DNA from 2 places in the Streptomyces sp. NPDC050287 genome. Region 2 is predicted to be linked to the other one. Evidence: riboswitches for the same ligand, from Rfam matches in the RefSeq annotation. Region 2 holds a riboswitch; the other holds the start of a gene.
What was found. Region 2 has a riboswitch for S-adenosylmethionine ahead of ACIBK3_RS02330 (aminotransferase class V-fold PLP-dependent enzyme). Riboswitches for the same ligand answer to the same signal wherever they lie in the genome.
Positions count from the first base shown of each region.

Region 1 (3,369 bases), on a different contig from region 2:
GCTCCGCGCACGCGGTGAACGCGTCCGCCCAGCGGTGGGTCAGGAAACCCAGCCGGTCGGCGCCCAGCATGCCGCCGAGGACCTGCCGCGCCACGTCGTCCGGCAGCATCCGGAAGTACTCCGGCGGCGCCCACGGCGTGTGCGAGAAGTGACCGATCCTGAGGTCCGGGCGCAGCTCGCGGAGCATGCCCGGCACCAGGGTGAGGTGATAGTCCTGGACGACCACGGCCGCACCCTGCGCGGCCTCTTGCGCCAGCGCCTCGGCGAACGCGCGGTTGTACGTCTCGTACGACGCCCACTGGCGCCGGAACTCCGCGTCGAAGACCGGCTCCAGCGGCGTCTGGTACAGCATGTGGTGAACGAACCACAGCACCGAGTTGGCGATGCCGTTGTACGCGTCGGCGTGCACGTCGGCCGGGATGTCGAGCATGCGGACGCCCGTTTCGCCGACGCCCCGCCGGACCGCTTCCCGGTCGCCCTCGGACAGCGCGGAGCACACCCACAGGCTGCCCGCGTCCGAACCGATCGCCGACAGGCCCGAGACCAGCCCGCCGCCACCCCGTTTGGTGTGGAGCGAGCCGTCCTCGCGCACGTCGTACGAGACCGGGCCGCGGTTGGACGCGACCAGCACCTGAGCAGCACTGTTGGTTGACGCCATACGCCACAACCTAGCCCGGCCCGGAAACGCTCAAACGTACGGATCCCCTCCGCGGGGGGCCGGTGCGGTCCGTCAGGCGACCTTCCGCTCCGCGTACTCGGCGATCTCCGCCATCGGCGGCCGTTCCTCGGTGTCCACGGAGTAGGTACGCGGCTCGAAGCCCGACGGTCCCCGTTCGAACTGGGTGAGGGACGGCCGGATCAGGTGGCCGCGGGCCAGCCGGAGCTGGGCGGTGCGGTAGATCGCCGCGGACATCCGGCCCAGCGCCTGGCCGTCCTGGTGGCGGTGCTTGCGGACGCCGACGTCGACCTGGGCGAGGGCGTCCAGGCCCACCAGGTGCAGGGCGTCGATCAGCATGCCCAGCTCCACCCCGTATCCCACCGGGAAGGGAAGCTGTTCCAGGAGCGAGCGGCGGGCCGCGTACTCACCGCCGAGCGGCTGCACGAAACCGGCCAGCTGCGGCCAGTGCATGTTCAGCAGCGGACGGGCCATCAGCTCGGTGACCCGGCCGCCCTGCCCGGCCGCGCCGGCCAGGGGACGGTCGTACATGCCCTTGACGAGGTCCACCCCCGGGTCGGTGAGCAGCGGCCCCACGATCCCGGAGACGAAGTCGGAGGAGAACTCCTTCAGGTCGGCGTCGATGAAGCAGACGATGTCCCCGCTCGTGACCAGCAGCGAGCGCCACAGCACCTCGCCCTTGCCGGGGACGGTCGGGATACGGGGCAGGATGTCGTCGCGGTGGACGACACGCGCCCCGGCCGCGGCGGCCACCTCGGACGTACGGTCGGTCGATCCGGAGTCGACGACGACGATCTCGTCGACGAGCGGGACCTGCTGCATGAGGTCGTGACGGATCACGGCGACGATGTCGCCGACCGTCTCCTCCTCGTTCAGCGCGGGCAGCACGACGCTGACCGACTGTCCCGTGGCGCGTTTCGCGGCCAGGATCTTGTGGAGCGGGCGGTCGGTCTTCGACCAGGAGCGGGTGCTCAGCCAGCGCTCGACTTCATTCAGCACAGTGCGCGGCTCCTCTGCGTTCTCTCGGCGAGCTGCGATCCATGGTCTCCGACGGGCCATGTGATCCATCTCGCGGTTCGGACGGCTCACTCAACTGTCCTGGCCTTCGGTTACAGTCTTGAACAACGCTGATGACCATCGCATGTCGGGGTCGGCGTTCCGTTTCAACGATCAACAACTTCATACCGCTCATCCAGAGGGGCAGAGGGATACGGCCCGATGAAGCCCCGGCAACCCTCCAGCCGGTCTCGTAGCGATCACCGTCGATCGTTTTCGCGAGGCTCCCCGGCTAGGGAAGGTGCCAAATCCGTCTCACGGCGAGATGCGTCGTGAGGAAGATGAGGAGAAAGGGCCTCGCCTCACATGGCTGCGCAGACTGTTGCAAGCACCACCGACAGCACGGTCGACACCACCGACCGTACCGCCGGCTCCCCCGTAGACCTCGGCCCCGCCGCCGCGCTGAGCTGCCGCGAGTGCGGTCACCGCGTGCCCCTCGGCCCGGTCTTCGCGTGCGAGGAGTGTTTCGGCCCGCTCGAGATCGCGTACGACTTCTCGGCCTACGACACCGAGGAGCTCCGCAAGCGGATCGAAGCGGGACCCTCGAACATCTGGCGTTACGCGCCGCTGCTGCCCGTCCCCGCCGACGTGGCCACCAAGCCGAACATCAACCCCGGCTGGACCAAGCTCGTCAAGGCCGACAACCTCGCGCGCGAGCTCGGCGTCACCGGCGGACTGTATGTGAAGGACGACTCCGGAAACCCGACGCACTCCTTCAAGGACCGCGTCGTCGCCCAGGCCATCGAGGCCGCCCGCGCCTTCGGCTTCACGACGCTCTCCTGCTCCTCCACGGGCAACCTGGCCGGTGCCGTCGGCGCCGCCGCCGCCCGGGCCGGCTTCCGTTCCTGCGTGTTCATCCCGCACGACCTGGAGCAGGGCAAGGTCGTCATGGCCGCGATCTACGGCGGCGAGCTCGTCGGCATCGAGGGCAACTACGACGACGTGAACCGGTTCTGCTCCGAGCTGATCGGCGACCCGGCCGGCGAGGGCTGGGGCTTCGTCAACGTCAACCTGCGGCCGTACTACGCCGAGGGCTCCAAGACGCTGGCCTACGAGATCTGCGAGCAGCTCGGCTGGCAGCTGCCGGACCAGCTGGTGGTGCCGATCGCCTCCGGCTCCCAGCTCACGAAGATCGACAAGGGTCTGAAGGAGCTCATCGAGCTCGGACTCGTCGAGGACAAGCCGTACAAGATCTTCGGTGCGCAGGCCGAGGGCTGCTCGCCGGTGTCCGTCGCCTACAAGGCCGGGCACGACGTGGTCCGCCCGCAGAAGCCGGACACCATCGCCAAGTCCCTTGCCATCGGCAATCCGGCGGACGGGCCGTACGTCCTCGACATCGCCCGCCGTACGGGGGGTGCGGTGGAGGACGTCGACGACGAGCAGATCGTCGACGCGATCAAGCTGCTCGCGCGGACCGAGGGCATCTTCGCGGAGACCGCCGGTGGTGTGACGGTGGGTGTGACCCGCAAGCTGATCGAGAACGGTCTCCTCGACCCGACGAAGACCACGGTCGTCCTGAACACGGGGGACGGCCTCAAGACCCTCGACGCGGTGGCCGACACCGGCCTGACCGCCACGATCCGTCCGAACCTCGACTCCTTCCGAGAGGCTGGCCTCGCATGAGCGTGACCGTCCGC
Region 1 is NZ_JBITIY010000018.1:150,937-154,305, forward strand. It holds gene ACIBK3_RS41280 (trehalose-6-phosphate synthase) at 1-658, opposite strand, end outside; gene ACIBK3_RS41285 (glucosyl-3-phosphoglycerate synthase) at 731-1,675, opposite strand; SAM riboswitch class I at 1,862-2,020, shown strand; gene thrC (threonine synthase) at 2,039-3,355, shown strand; gene ACIBK3_RS41295 (MoaD/ThiS family protein) at 3,352-3,369, shown strand, end outside.
Region 1: another riboswitch for S-adenosylmethionine. It lies ahead of thrC (threonine synthase); the one in region 2 lies ahead of ACIBK3_RS02330 (aminotransferase class V-fold PLP-dependent enzyme).

Region 2 (3,369 bases):
GATGGGCCGCGTCCAGTTCACCCTCTTCTACGCCGGCTGCGGCTACCTCGCCCTGCTGGGGTACGCCGCCGCCAACGCGGGCTCCGAGCAGTCCCTGGTGGGCGCGTCCGGGGCGATCTCGGCGGTCCTCGGCGCGTTCCTCTACCTGTTCCCCGGGGCCCGGGTGACCAGTCTTCTGCCGTTCCTCTTCTTCCTGCCGCTGCGCTTCCCGGCGTGGGTGGTGCTGCCGTTCTGGGCGGCGCTGCAGTGGCTGGCGGCCGGGCGGGCGTCCCAGGGGCCGGGAGTGGCCTACCTGGCCCACCTGGTGGGCTTCGGGGTGGGCTTCGGCTACGCGTGGGTGCGTTTCGGGCGTGGGACTAAAGTGAGGACCGCCCCAGCTCCGGCCCCCGAGGGAGAGAACCAGCCGTGATCACCGCGATCGTGCTCATCAAGACCAGCGTGGACCGGATTCCCGAGATCGCCGAGTCGATCGCCGCGCTGGACAGCGTCAGCGAGGTCTTCTCCGTCACCGGTACCTACGACCTGATCGCGATGGTCCGGGTGAAGCGGCACGAGGACCTGGCGGAGATCATCCCCGGCCGGATCAGCAGGATCCCGGGCGTGGAGGCGACGGACACGCACGTGGCGTTCCGTACGTACTCACAGCACGACCTGGAGGCGGCGTTCGCGATCGGGCTGGACTCGTGAACACCGCCTCACCAGCAGGTTCCGCTCAGACCGCGGGGACGCAGCGGCCGTCCTCGGTCCGGTAGCTCCACCGCGCGCCGTCGGTCACCAGTTCCCGCACGGCGTTCACGAACCGCTCCACGTGCTCGTCCGGCGTTCCCGCGCCGAAGCTCACACGGATGGCGTTCAGGGACTTCTCGCCCGGGGCGGCCTCGGGGGCACCGCACTCGCCCTGGGCCTCGGGGCCGGTGCCGAGGAGGGTGCGGACCAGCGGGTGGGCGCAGAACAGACCGTCGCGCACCCCGATGCCGTACTCGGCGGACAGGGCGGCGGCGAAGTGGGAGCTGTTCCAGCCGTCGACGACGAAGGAGATCACGCCGACGCGCGGGGCCTCGTCGCCGAAGAGGGACAGGATCCGGACCTCGGGCACCGCGGCAAGGCCGGCCCGCACCTTCCCGATCAGGTGCTGCTCCCGGGCTACCAGGGTGTCGAAGCCGGCCTCGGTGAGCGCCTTGCAGGCGGCGGCGATGGAGTAGGCGCCGATGACGTTGGGCGACCCGGCCTCGTGCCGCGCGGCGCTCTCGTGCCACTCCACGTCCACTCCCCCGTCCTCGCGCCGGGCGACCTTGCGGCTGGCGCCGCCGCCCGCGAGGTACGGCCGGGCCTCGCGCAGCCAGTCGGCCCGGCCGGCCAGGACGCCGGAGCCGAAGGGGGCGTACAGCTTGTGTCCGGAGAAGGCGACCCAGTCGACGTCGAGGTCCCGGACCGAGACCGGGTGGTGCGGGGCCAGCTGGGCCGCGTCCAGGACGATCCGGGCGCCGTGCGCGTGGGCGGCGGCGGCCAGTTCCCGTACGGGCCACAGCTCCCCGGTGACGTTCGAGGCGCCGGTGACGCAGACCAGGGCCGGGCCGTGCGGGTCCCGGGCGGCGAGGGCGCGCTCCAGGGTCGCGACCGCCTGGCGCGGAGTGCGCGGGGCGTCGAGGTAGGTGACGTGGGCGTCCTGCCACGGCAGCAGCGAGGCGTGGTGCTCGGTCTCGAAGACGAAGACCTGGCAGTCGGCGGGGAGCGCGGCGGCGAGGAGGTTCAGGGAGTCGGTGGTGGACCGGGTGAAGACCAGCTGGTCGTCGGCGCGGCAGTCCAGGAACTCGGCGACCGTCCGGCGGGCGTTCTCGAAGAGGTCGGTGGACAGCTGCGAGAGGTACCCGGCACCGCGGTGGACGCTGCCGTAGTACGGGGCGTACGCCGCCACGTCGTCCCAGACGCGCTGGAGGGCGGGGGCGCTGGCCGCGTAGTCGAGCGCCGCGTAGGTGACCTCGCCACCGGTGACGAGCGGGACGGTGACATCCCGGCCCAGAACGGGCAGCGGGGCACAAACAGTCTGAGCGGCGGCAGCGGTGGAGACGGACATGGCTGAACTCCCGTACGAGGCAGGCGTATTCACCACGCGAGCGACTGAGGCTCAAGCGCGGGAAGGATGAAGGGGGATGCGGAGGCGGGGCTCTGCGGCCCTATCGCATTCGCTGGCTCACGGAAAGCTCCTCGACGACCAGGACCCCTGGCCGCGCTCACTCAAACGAGTGCGAGGGGTCCGCGCTTGCCGTAGACCTCGCTGCCTACGGCCTGGTCTTCACCCGGGGCACCCCGCCACGGACGGAGGGTTGCCGGACAGTCGGCCGGGGCCTCATGACTGTCACTCATGACCTGGTCAGAAAAAGTACGTGAGTGATCGCTGTCCCGCAACCCGTGTCCGGATGGCGGGACATGCGCGCGCGGTCGTCAGGCGTTACTGGCGGACGCCCAACGCTCCAGCGTCCGCTTGGCCGCGCCGGAGTCGATGGCCTGGGCCGCCTTCTCCATCCCGGCCCGGATCTGCTCGGTCAGCGGCGCCCCGGTCGGCTCCAACGCCGCAAGACCGGCCGCCGAGTTCAGCAGGACGGCGTCCCGCACGGGGCCCTGCTCCCCGTCCAGGAGGCGGCGGGCGACCTCCGCGTTGTAGGCGGCGTCGGCCCCTCTGAGCGCCTGGACGGGAACCAGGTCGAGGCCGACGTCCCGCGGGTCGAAGGCCTCCTCGGCGACCTTGCCGTCGCGGACGATCCACACTCGGGAGGTGGCCGTGGTGGTCAGCTCGTCGAGGCCGTCGTCGCCGCGGAACACCAGCGCGGACGAGCCGCGTTCGGCCAGTACGCCGGCGATCAGCCCCGCCATCCGGGTGTCGAAGCAGCCGACCGCCGAGGCGGTGACCCGGGCCGGGTTGGTCAGCGGACCGAGCAGGTTGAACGAGGTCGGAATCCCCAGGTCCCGCCGGACCGCGCCGACGAACCGCATCGAGGGATGGAACCTGGCCGCGAAGCAGAAGGTGATCCCGGCCTCCTCCACCACCCGCGCCACGCCCTCGGGCGACAGCTCCAGGTTGATGCCGAGCTGCTCCAGCACGTCGGAGGAGCCGCTCGCCGAGGACGAGGCCCGGTTGCCGTGCTTGACGACCTTCGCCCCGGCTCCCGCGATCACGATGGCCGACATCGTGGAGATGTTCACCGTCCTGGCCCGGTCGCCGCCGGTACCGACGATGTCGACGGCCGGACCGGGGATGTCCAGTGGCTGCGCGTGCGCGTACATCGCCTCGACCAGGCCGGTGATCTCCTCGACCGTCTCGCCCTTGGCCCGCAGCGCCACCATGAAGCCCGCGATCTGGGCGTCCGTGGC
Region 2 is NZ_JBITIY010000001.1:516,277-519,645, forward strand. It holds gene ACIBK3_RS02320 (rhomboid family intramembrane serine protease) at 1-409, shown strand, start outside; gene ACIBK3_RS02325 (Lrp/AsnC ligand binding domain-containing protein) at 406-687, shown strand; gene ACIBK3_RS02330 (aminotransferase class V-fold PLP-dependent enzyme) at 713-2,074, opposite strand; SAM riboswitch class IV at 2,252-2,368, opposite strand; gene trpD (anthranilate phosphoribosyltransferase) at 2,443-3,369, opposite strand, start outside.